DNA from 3 places in the Pseudomonas sp. TE24901 genome. Region 2 is predicted to be linked to each of the others. Evidence: predicted binding sites of a transcription regulator. Region 2 holds the regulator's gene; each other region holds the start of a gene.

Region 1 (3,495 bases), on a different contig from region 2:
ATACCAGGTACTGCTTGTTTTCACCGAGCAATATGCCACAGGCTTTTTCCAGGAAGACCCGGAACTGTTCGAAATCCAAATTACCCGTAGACAATGATACCGCCTCTTAAATCGTGTGACCGCCAGGGGAAATCCCCTAGCCGTGATCTGCTGCCTTGATCCGGTCGACTACCCGGGATGCCAGGTCATCAGGGCGGAATTTGGCCAGGAAGTCATCGGCGCCGACCTTCTTGACCATCGCCTGATTGAATACACCCGACAACGAAGTATGCAGGATGATATGTAGTTTTTGCATGCGCGGATCGTTGCGTATCTCGGCCGTGAGGGTGTAGCCGTCCATTTCCGGCATCTCGATGTCGGAAATCATCATCAGGAATTCTTCTTCGGGCTTCTTGCCCTCATCCACCAGCGTGCGCAGATAATCCAGGGCCTGGCGGCCGTCGTTGAGCGCGACCACTTCCACCCCGACGGTTTGCAGGCAACGAGTGACCTGTTTGCGCGCCACGGAGGAGTCATCCACGGTCAACACCCGCAGCGATACAGCCTTGTGCGCGGTTTCGGCATCGACCACACCCACCGAGATGTTCTCCGAGGTCGGCGCCACTTCGGCGAGGATCTTCTCCACGTCGATGATTTCCACCAACTGGTTGTCGACCCGCGTCACTGCCGTGAGGTAGTGATCGCGGCCGGTGCCCTTGGGCGGCGGATGGATCTCTTCCCAGTTCATGTTGACGATGCGCTCCACCGAGCGCACCAGGAAGCCCTGGGTCTTGGTGTTGTACTCGGTGATGATCACGAACGGGCTCTCACGGTCCTGCAAGCCGGCAGAACCGGTGGCCATGGCCAGGTCAAGAATCGGGATCGTCGCCCCGCGGATGTTGGCAACGCCACACACCACCGGGCTGGACTTGGGCATGATCGTCAGCTTGGGACACTGCAGCACTTCCCGCACCTTGAACACGTTGATGCCATATAGCTGCTTGCCGTCCAGGCGAAAAAGCAACAACTCCAGGCGATTCTGCCCTACCAGCTGTGTGCGCTGGTTTACTGAATCCATTACACCTGCCATGCCCAGACTCCTACGCTAAAACCTAAAGGGTACGACGCGTACCCAACATTAAACGGCACGAGCTTTGCTTTTTATTGGTCATGAACCTTAAAACGACAGTTTCCCGACGCCTTGCTCCCCAACGACTACGCAGCTTCCTCTGTGCGTCGCTGGCATTGCTTGCCGTGGGCACAGGGGCCACGGCCCGCGCAGATAACGTCACCTTGCCTGATCTACTTATCGGCGTCACCCAGGGCTTTCTTGAGTTCACTGTAGAAGATTATCTGGCGACCACCCAGACGCCCGGGCGCTACGAAATCCAGGTCAACCAGCTGGACCCCCGCCTGCGCATGCCGGCGTGCGACAAGGAATTGACAGCCACCCTGGAAAGCCCGGCCCAGCCGATTGGCCGCGTGACGGTAAAAGTACGCTGTGAAGGTGCGTCGCCCTGGACGGTGTTCGTGCCGGCGCAGGTCAAGCTGTTCCGTGACGTGGTGGTGGTGACCCGCCCGCTCAAGCGCACCGGCATCATTGGTGACCAGGACGTCGCCCTACGTGAACGGGATATCAGCCTGATCAACCAGGGCTACCTGACTTCGCTGGACCAGGCCATCGGGCAGAAATTGACCCGACCAATGGTCACTGACCAAGTGATAACCCTGGTGCATCTGGAGCAGGCCGAGGTTGTGCGCAAGGGCGATCAGGTGGTGATCTCTGCCAGCAGCGGCGCGCTGAACGTGAAAATGCCCGGGGAGGCGCTGTCCAACGGCGGCATGAGCGAGCAGATCCGCGTGAAAAACCTGAATTCCAACCGCGTGATCAAGGCGCGGGTGACAGCCCCCGGTCAAGTCGAGGTGGCTTTATAGATCACTGGTATCGGACGCCAGCTTTTCCTACACTGTGCGCCAGACGTTCGCGCAAACAGGTTTATTGTCAATCGAGCCTAAAGTTTGTCCGGGTATGGCCGAAAACATGGCAAGCGTCCAAATACCCAGAGGTTTTTTTATTATGGTCATTGATTTCAGCCGTTTGAATAACGCCCAGGCTTTGCCCGGCTCTACGCGCACCAGCGGTGCCAAGGACAGCGTAGATGCCAAGTCCCAGCCCCTGCCCGCCAAGGCAGAGCAGGCCGGTGCCAGCCAAAGCGGGGAATCGGTACACCTGAGCAATGAGGCTCAACAGTTGCAGAAGGTCACTGACTCGCTGCGCGATCAACCGGTAGTCAACAAAGCCCGTGTGGCCGAGTTGAAACAGGCGATCGCCGATGGCAGCTATAAAGTCGACAGCAACCGTGTAGCCAGCAAGCTGCTTAACTTCGAAGCCGAGCGCTAGGCAAAGGCCTGCGCAGGGCTTTTGGACGCTTAAAACCCAAGGCCAGCCATGCACCACGACGAACATTTGCTTCAACTGATCATTGACGATCTGGCGCCGACGCAACATTTGCTCGAGCTGCTCAAAGAAGAGTCCCTGGCCTTGTACGGCCGGGACATGCGCTTGCTGGAGGAAATCCTCGCACGCAAGCAGTCGCTGATTGTGCTGCTGGAACAGCATGGCAAGAAGCGCAGCCAGATTCTCATCAGCCTGGGCCTGTCGGCTGATCACGACGGCCTCGCACAGCTGGCCAGTCACTCCTCGGTCGGCGACCAACTGCTGGCACAGAGCAACGCCCTCAATCTATTGCTCGCCCAGTGCCAGGAAGCCAACCTGCTCAACGGTCAGTCGATCCAGCTTCAGCAAGCCACGACCGCCAACCAGTTGCGTATACTCCACGGCGGAGAGCCTCCGGCCCTCTACAACGCCCAAGGCTCCACCTCGCGCCTGGTCAAGCCAAGCACTCGCAGCCAAGCCTGACGCCGGTTTTCAGCGCGCCCTATCCAAGGCGCGCTACATGCTGGCAAAATGCCTGTTCTTGCGTGAAGTCGTATTTTGTCTGGAGATGGAAGAACCGTGTTCAACGCCCTCAATGCGGAAGATGCCCCGCAGCCACCCAAGGTCCTCACCACGCCTCTGGAAATCGCCGGCACTTTGCGGATGCTGCAAGAAAGCCATGATCCGTTGATCATCACTTTCCATGAACGCAGCCAGCGCTTCCAAAGCTACCTGGTGGACGTTGACCGGGACAGCGGGACGCTGGCCCTGGACGAAATGATCCCGCGCGACGGTGAGCGCCACCTCGAAAATGGCGAACCGTTCCGCATCGAGGGTTTCCATGACGGCGTGCGTGTTGCCTGGGAAAGCAAGGGCACCCTGACCGTCAGCGAAAAAGACGGCCATCGCATCTACACCGGCAGTATGCCCGACGAGGTGGTCTACCATCAGCGTCGCAATGCCTTCCGCGCCGCATTGAAGCTGGCCCAACTGGTCAATATCGAATTGGGTGGCGAGAAGCTCAAGGCGCCGATCAGCGGCAAGTTGCTCGACATCTCCGCCACCGGCTGCAAACTGCG
Region 2 (3,495 bases):
GCATTGAGCAGGTTCGCATCATCCGGTCGGCTTTCCAGCTCGACCAGTTGCTCGGACAACTGCTCTAAAATTTCGCCGGCCTCTACAAGGAAATCCTGAAGGATTTCTTCATCGGCGCCGAAGCTCATGTGGGTGCTCCTTAGAAGCCTAAACTGGATAACAGGTCATCAACATCATCTTGACCCGATACAACGTCTTCACGTTTATCGGCATGAATCTGCGGACCTTCACCCTTGGCGAGATGTTTTTGTGGATCTTTTTCCGAGAGGATCGCTGCGCGGTCATGTTCGATACCGGCAAAGCGGTCAACCTGGCCTGCCATAAGCACCAATTTGAGCAAGTTGCTTTCCACTTCGGTGACCAATTGGGTCACACGCTTGATCACCTGGCCGGTGAGGTCCTGGTAATCCTGGGCCAGCAGAATGTCGTTGAGGTTGCTGGAAACCGTGCGGTTTTCCTGCTCGCTGCGCGACAGAAAGCCGTCGACCCGACGCGCCAATTCACGAAACTCTTCCGCGCCCACTTCCCGACGCATGAAGCGGCCCCAGTCAACGCTGAGGGCCTGGGCTTCATTGGCCATGCCATTGACCAGGGGCGTGGCGTTCTCCACCAGGTCCATGGTGCGGTTGGCCGCCGCCTCGGTCAGCCTGACCACGTAGGACAGGCGTTCGGTGGCATCGGTGATTTGCGAAATCTCTTCGGCCTGGGGCATGTGCGGGTCAATCTGGAAATTGACGATCGCACTGTGCAGCTCGCGCGTGAGCTTGCCCACTTCCTGGTACAGGCCGCGGTCACGGGTCTGGTTGAGCTCATGGATTAACTGCACCGCGTCGCCGAACTGGCCTTTTTCAAGGCTGTCGACCAACTGGTGAGCATGCTTTTTCAGGGTCGACTCGAAGTCTCCCTGTGACGTTTCTTTATGCTCCATAGCTCCCCCGTGGCAGCATCAATGACCGATGCGTTCGAAGATTTTCTCGATCTTCTCTTTCAAGGCCAGCGCAGTGAATGGCTTGACCACGTAACCGTTTACCCCGGCTTGGGCGGCTTCGATGATCTGCTCACGCTTGGCTTCGGCGGTCACCATCAGCACAGGCAGGCTGCGCAGTTTTTCATCAGCACGCACGTGGCGCAGCAAATCGATACCGGTCATGCCCGGCATGTTCCAGTCGGTTACCAGAAAGTCGATGCTCCCGCTGTTGAGGATCGGAATCGCTGTAATGCCGTCATCCGCCTCGACCGTGTTTGTGAACCCAAGGTCACGCAACAGGTTTTTTATGATCCGCCGCATCGTTGAGAAGTCATCAACGATGAGGATTTTCATGTTCTTGTCCAATTCGACCTCCAAGCAGTCTTAAACGCGCCCAGCACCTGGACGCGCCATTTCAATCAACAGGCGTTACACAAAAAGGACTGCCCAGGGCACCACGGTACGAACCCGCGAAAGCGATGGCTTTCACGGTAGCGTCTGCAGTGTCCCCACACTGCCTGTCAGCGCGCGCGCCACTCTCCCAACCGCCCCCGCAAGCGGGCTGCGCACTGGCTGTGCAGCTGGCTGACACGCGATTCGCTGACCCCCAGGACCTCACCGATTTCCTTGAGGTTCAGCTCTTCGTCGTAGTACAGCGCCAACACCAGTCGCTCACGCTCCGGCAAATTGGCGATCGCGTCCGCCAACGCACCCTGGAAGCGTTCATCTTCCAGGTCACGCGACGGCTCCAGATGTGCACTCGCGCCGTCCTCGTGCAGCCCTTCGTGTTCGCCGTCCTGCAACAGGTCGTCGAAACTGAACAGGCGGCTGCCCAAGGTATCGTTCAAAATCCCGTAGTAATCATCGAGACTCAATTGGAGTTCGGCCGCAACTTCATGATCTTTAGCGTCACGACCGGTTTTTGCTTCAATTGCGCGAATTGCATCACTGACCATGCGCGTATTGCGGTGCACCGAACGCGGTGCCCAATCGCCTTTGCGCACTTCATCGAGCATTGCGCCACGAATACGGATACCCGCATACGTCTCGAAACTTGCACCCTTGCTCGCGTCGTATTTGGTCGACACTTCGAGCAGGCCGATCATGCCGGCCTGGATCAGGTCTTCGACCTGGACGCTGGCCGGCAGGCGTGCCAGCAGGTGATAGGCGATACGCTTGACCAACGGCGCGTAGCGCTCGATCAACTCGCCCTGGCTGTCACGGGCAGACTTCTTGTACGCGTTGTAGCCAGTCGCTGTCATAGCACGGGTCCTGCGCTCGTCTGATGCACCAATCGCTCGACGAAAAACTCCAGATGCCCCCGTGGGTTGGCGGGCAACGGCCAGGTATCGACCTTCTGGGCAATGGCCTTGAACGCCAGTGCGCACTTCGAACGAGGGAACGCTTCATAGACCGCACGCTGCTTTTGCACGGCCTTGCGCACACACTCGTCATAAGGAACTGCGCCGACGTATTGTAAGGCGACATCGAGGAAGCGATCCGTGACCTTGGTCAACTTGGCGAACAGGTTTCGCCCTTCCTGCGGGCTTTGGGCCATGTTGGCCAGCACGCGGAAGCGGTTCATGCCGTAGTCACGGTTAAGCAGTTTGATCAGGGCGTAGGCGTCGGTGATCGAGGTGGGTTCGTCGCAGACCACCAGCAGCACTTCTTGCGCTGCGCGCACGAAGCTGACCACGGACTCGCCGATCCCGGCGGCGGTGTCGATCACCAGCACGTCGAGGTTGTCGCCGATATCGCTGAAGGCCTGGATCAGGCCGGCATGCTGCGCCGGGCTCAGGTGCACCATGCTCTGGGTGCCCGAGGCGGCCGGCACGATCCGAATGCCACCGGGGCCCTGGAGCAGCACATCGCGCAGCTCACAACGGCCTTCGATCACATCGGCGAGGGTGTGTTTGGGTGTCAGCCCCAGCAGAACGTCGACGTTCGCCAACCCCAGGTCAGCATCCAGCAGCATGACGCGACGGCCAAGCTCTGCCAGGGCCAGGGACAAATTCACTGACACGTTAGTTTTCCCGACGCCACCTTTGCCGCCGGTCACCGCGATCACCTGTACGGGATGCATGCTGCCCATTTTATTTCTTTACCTTGTCTTGCTTAGACGCAGGCTACATGGCTTGGCCGCGTGAATCGCTTGCAGACCATCGATGTAGATACATTTCACGGTGTTCATGCTGCCCTCAACCGACCCGTTTTGCCGGGTTGTGGTAAAGGTCAGCGAACATATCGGCCATCGCTTCCTCGCTAGGCTCTTCTTGCATTTGCACGCTGACTGCACGGCTGACCAGCTGATGACGGCGCGGCAGATGCAGATCATCCGGGATCCGCGGCCCGTCGGTCAGGTAGGCAACCGGCAATTCGTGGCTGATGGCCAGGCTCAACACCTCGCCCAGACTCGCCGTTTCATCGAGTTTAGTCAGGATGCAACCGGCCAGGCCGCAGCGCTTGTAGCTATGATACGCAGCGGTAAGAACCTGTTTCTGGCTAGTGGTTGCAAGCACCAGGTAATT
Region 3 (3,495 bases), on a different contig from region 2:
TTCCTCGCTGGAAGACTGGCTGGCGTTCATGGTGGTCACCGCTTCACGCGAGCCCACTTGCAGCGAGGTGATCATTTTGTGGATCTCCTCGGCTGACTCCTGGGTACGGTGAGCCAAGTTGCGCACTTCATCGGCCACCACGGCAAAACCACGCCCGGCTTCACCGGCGCGAGCCGCTTCGATCGCTGCGTTCAGGGCCAGCAGGTTGGTCTGCTGGGAAATACCTTTGATCACATCGAGGATGTGGCCGATGTTATCGGTGCTGGCATTGAGGGTTTCGATCTGAGTACAGGACAGGCTGATCTTCTGTGACAGCTCCGACATCGCCAGGATGGTTTGCTCAACGACCTTGCGTCCATCGTCGGCCTGCTCGCTGGCCCCGCTGGCGTGCTGGGAAGCATCGGCAGCGTTGCGGGCGATCTCTTGGGTGGCAGCACCCAGTTCGTTGATCGCCGCAGCCACGCTGTTGGTACGTGCACTCTGCTCGTCGGAGCCGATGATCGAGGCGTTGGACGACGCCATGACACGCTGGGACAGATCGTGCACCTGACGGGTTGCCGAGGACACTTCGGAGATGGAGGCGTGAATACGCTCGACGAATTGGTTGAATGCACTGCCGACTTCGCCGAACTCGTCCTTGCTGGTGACATCCAGGCGGCGGGTCAGGTCGCCTTCGCCTTGGGCAATGTCCTGCATGGCCACGCCCATGGTGGTCAACGGGCGTAGCAACACTTGAATCAACAGACTCAAGAGCACGGCAATCACCACCACCGCGATCAACATGGCGATCAATGCAGAAGTACGGAATTTGCCCAGCGGAGCGTAGGCCTTGTCTTTATCGATCGACAGACCGATGTACCAATCTGCCCCCGGCAAACCGCTGATAGGGGTGAACGACAGGATGCGATCCTGGCCGTTGAGCACGACTTCCTGGTTGACCTTCTCGATTCGAAGAGGGGTGCCCGGGTAGATGTCCTTGAGATTTTTCATCACCTGGTCCTGATCCGGACTGACGATGACCTGGCCGTCAGCGCTGACCAGGAACGCGTGGCCGATACCACCGAAGTCGACCGAGTTGATGATCTTCACCAAGGTCTGCAGGCTCAAGTCACCGCCGACCACACCCAGCAGTTCGCCGTTCTTTTTCACCGGCATGGCGATGGTGACGATCTGGCCACCCACTGCGGCCATGTAAGGCGGAGTGAGCATGGTTTTATCCGCTGCCACCGCTTGTTTATACCAAGGGCGCTGACGAGGGTCGTAACCGTCGGGCATCTTGGCGTCAGGACGCTGTGTGAACACGCCGTTGGTTTGGCCGACGTAGGTGAACTGGAAGTTCGAAGTGAACGCAGGTTGATCGACCAACCCTGGGAGGTCGGCACCGCTGCCTTGGTGGGCGACGTTCTGCGCCAGGCTTTCGAGCACCAGGATGCGGCCACTGAGCCAGTTCTGGACGCTACTGGCGGTGAGTTCGCCGGATTGCTGGATGGACGACTCCAGGTTTTGCTTGATGGTGCTGCGCTGCAGGTAGTCGTTGTAGAGCGTGAATAACGCGAAGGCCAGAACCACGACGCCTGACGCGGCCAACAGAATTTTATGACTGAACTTGAGATTCATTTCATCGACTTCTTTTGCCAAAGGGGGTGAGCGTGCCGAGTGGAACATTCCATGTAACGGGATAGGCGGACTCTCGGGCCGCTCTATTTCGGTGCACGCATGGCTCATCAGGCTTTCGGCCAAGCTCCGGCAAATCTTAGAAATTTGTGAGAAGCATCCTCTTTTGACGTGGGAAACCGACCAGCGGTACAGCCGCACGCCTCAGCGATTGCAAAATCTTTCAGCCTTCCCGACAATGCGACTAATTATCATTTGTGACGCTTGGCCAGGCCTGTGTGAATGCCATCTTCTGACTACATCCCGTGTGAAAGTGTTGTGCAGACGCTCTACAGCACCCATCACCATTGGCTCAACACATGGTTGCGCAGTCGCCTGGGTAATGCCGCCGATGCCGCAGACCTGGCGCAGGACACCTTTGTGCGGCTGCTGCAGAAAACCGAACGCTTCGAACTGAAGGCACCTCGCGCTTTTCTGCGCACCATTGCTCGGGGTTTGGTGATTGATCACTGGCGTCGTGAAGAAATAGAACGTGCTTATCTCGACGCTATTGCGCATCTGCCGGAGGCATTAGCGCCAAGCGCTGAAGCCCGTGTGTTGGTGCTGGAATTGCTGGAGGAGGTCGCCCGGCTTCTGGAAGGCTTGAAGCCCAAAGTGCGTAAGGCTTTTCTGCTGGCTCAGTGCGATGGGCTGGCGTACAAGCAGATTGCGCAGCAGATGGGCATCTCGTTGCGGTCAGTGGAGCGGTATGTCGCGCAAGGGCTCTATCACTGCTACGTCCTGCGGTATGGAACATGAATGCTTCCCGGCACGGCCCCGACTCCCAGGTCGTCAAACAAGCCATCAGTTGGGCGCTGCGTCTGCGTCACAATCGGGCCAATGTGCGTCTGCATGCGCAATGTGAACACTGGCGCGAAGCCCATGTTGATCACGAGTTGGCCTGGCAGCGGGTACAGGCGCTTCAGCAGGAATTGAACAGCCGGCTGACGGCGATCCCTGGGGCACACGCGGCGTTGGAGAGCAGCGCACAGGGGCTCGATCGCAGGCAGGCGCTGAAGGTGTTGTCTGGCATCGTATTGGTGGGCTCGGCAGGCTGGATCAGCAGGGATCTGATGGGCTGGCAGCGCTGGACGGCCGACCTCGCCACCGCCACGGGTGAGCGGCGCAACATTCAATTACCAGATGGCACTCGTCTGCAACTCAATACCGACAGCGCAGTGGACCTGAGCTTCGATCCTCAGCAACGCCTGATCACGTTGCTGCGCGGGGAGATCCTGGTCAATTGCGGCGCCGTGTCGCCAACGCCCCTGCTGGTGAAGACCCGCCATGGCCTGTTCGAAGGCATCGATGGGCGCTTTACCGTACGCCAAGAGCGCGATTGCACACGGTTGAGTGTGGTCAGCGGCAACGTGGCCATTCACTCTCCTCATACAGCCGGGGGACTGTCCACTCAGGCCCACTCGGGGCAGGACTATCTTGTGGACCAGACGCAAGCCGTCGTTGCTCCGCCTCTGGACATGGATGCAGGGGCCTGGGCCGACGGATTGATCATCACACGAGGCATGCGGCTTGAGGATTTCCTGGCAGAAGTGGGCCGCTACCGACAGGGTTATCTTGGCTGTTCGACCGATGTTGGCGATTTGAGGCTGTCGGGCGTGTTCCGCCTGGAAGACACCGACACGCTGTTGGCGATATTGCCCAAGACACTCCCGGTTCAGGTGCGCTATCGCACACGTTGGTGGGTGAGCCTGGAACGGTCCACCTGATTTTTTATGTGCTGCATCAACTTTTTTTGGCGGCTTTTTTCCGTGAGCCCGGCTTAGACAGTAAGCCTCTCAACCTGCCTTCGTCGGCCTCTACGGATATTGACCATGACTGTGC

Evidence for each region. Region 2 encodes FliA, which starts transcription of late flagellar genes. Its sites were predicted from a motif close to CTAAAGTTTNNNNNNNNNNNGCCGNTAA; they were not measured.
Region 1: the regulator FliA is predicted to act here: its motif matches at 1,992-2,019, upstream of flgM (flagellar biosynthesis anti-sigma factor FlgM).
Region 3: the regulator FliA is predicted to act here: its motif matches at 1,730-1,757, upstream of ACVWVP_RS28370 (methyl-accepting chemotaxis protein).

The regions. Positions count from the first base shown of each region.
Region 1 is NZ_JBSSAF010000007.1:344,346-347,840, forward strand. Features, by position in the region: gene cheR (protein-glutamate O-methyltransferase CheR) at 1-94, opposite strand, end outside; gene ACVWVP_RS16780 (chemotaxis protein CheV) at 137-1,069, opposite strand; gene flgA (flagellar basal body P-ring formation chaperone FlgA) at 1,150-1,914, shown strand; gene flgM (flagellar biosynthesis anti-sigma factor FlgM) at 2,057-2,380, shown strand; gene ACVWVP_RS16795 (flagella synthesis protein FlgN) at 2,429-2,899, shown strand; gene ACVWVP_RS16800 (flagellar brake protein) at 2,996-3,495, shown strand, end outside.
Region 2 is NZ_JBSSAF010000006.1:10,728-14,222, reverse strand. Features, by position in the region: gene ACVWVP_RS13180 (chemotaxis protein CheA) at 1-128, opposite strand, end outside; gene ACVWVP_RS13175 (protein phosphatase CheZ) at 140-928, opposite strand; gene ACVWVP_RS13170 (chemotaxis response regulator CheY) at 947-1,321, opposite strand; gene fliA (RNA polymerase sigma factor FliA) at 1,489-2,229, opposite strand; gene fleN (flagellar synthesis regulator FleN) at 2,226-3,059, opposite strand; gene flhF (flagellar biosynthesis protein FlhF) at 3,166-3,495, opposite strand, start outside.
Region 3 is NZ_JBSSAF010000019.1:106,869-110,363, forward strand. Features, by position in the region: gene ACVWVP_RS28370 (methyl-accepting chemotaxis protein) at 1-1,617, opposite strand, end outside; gene ACVWVP_RS28375 (sigma-70 family RNA polymerase sigma factor) at 1,897-2,412, shown strand; gene ACVWVP_RS28380 (FecR domain-containing protein) at 2,409-3,380, shown strand; gene ACVWVP_RS28385 (TonB-dependent siderophore receptor) at 3,486-3,495, shown strand, end outside.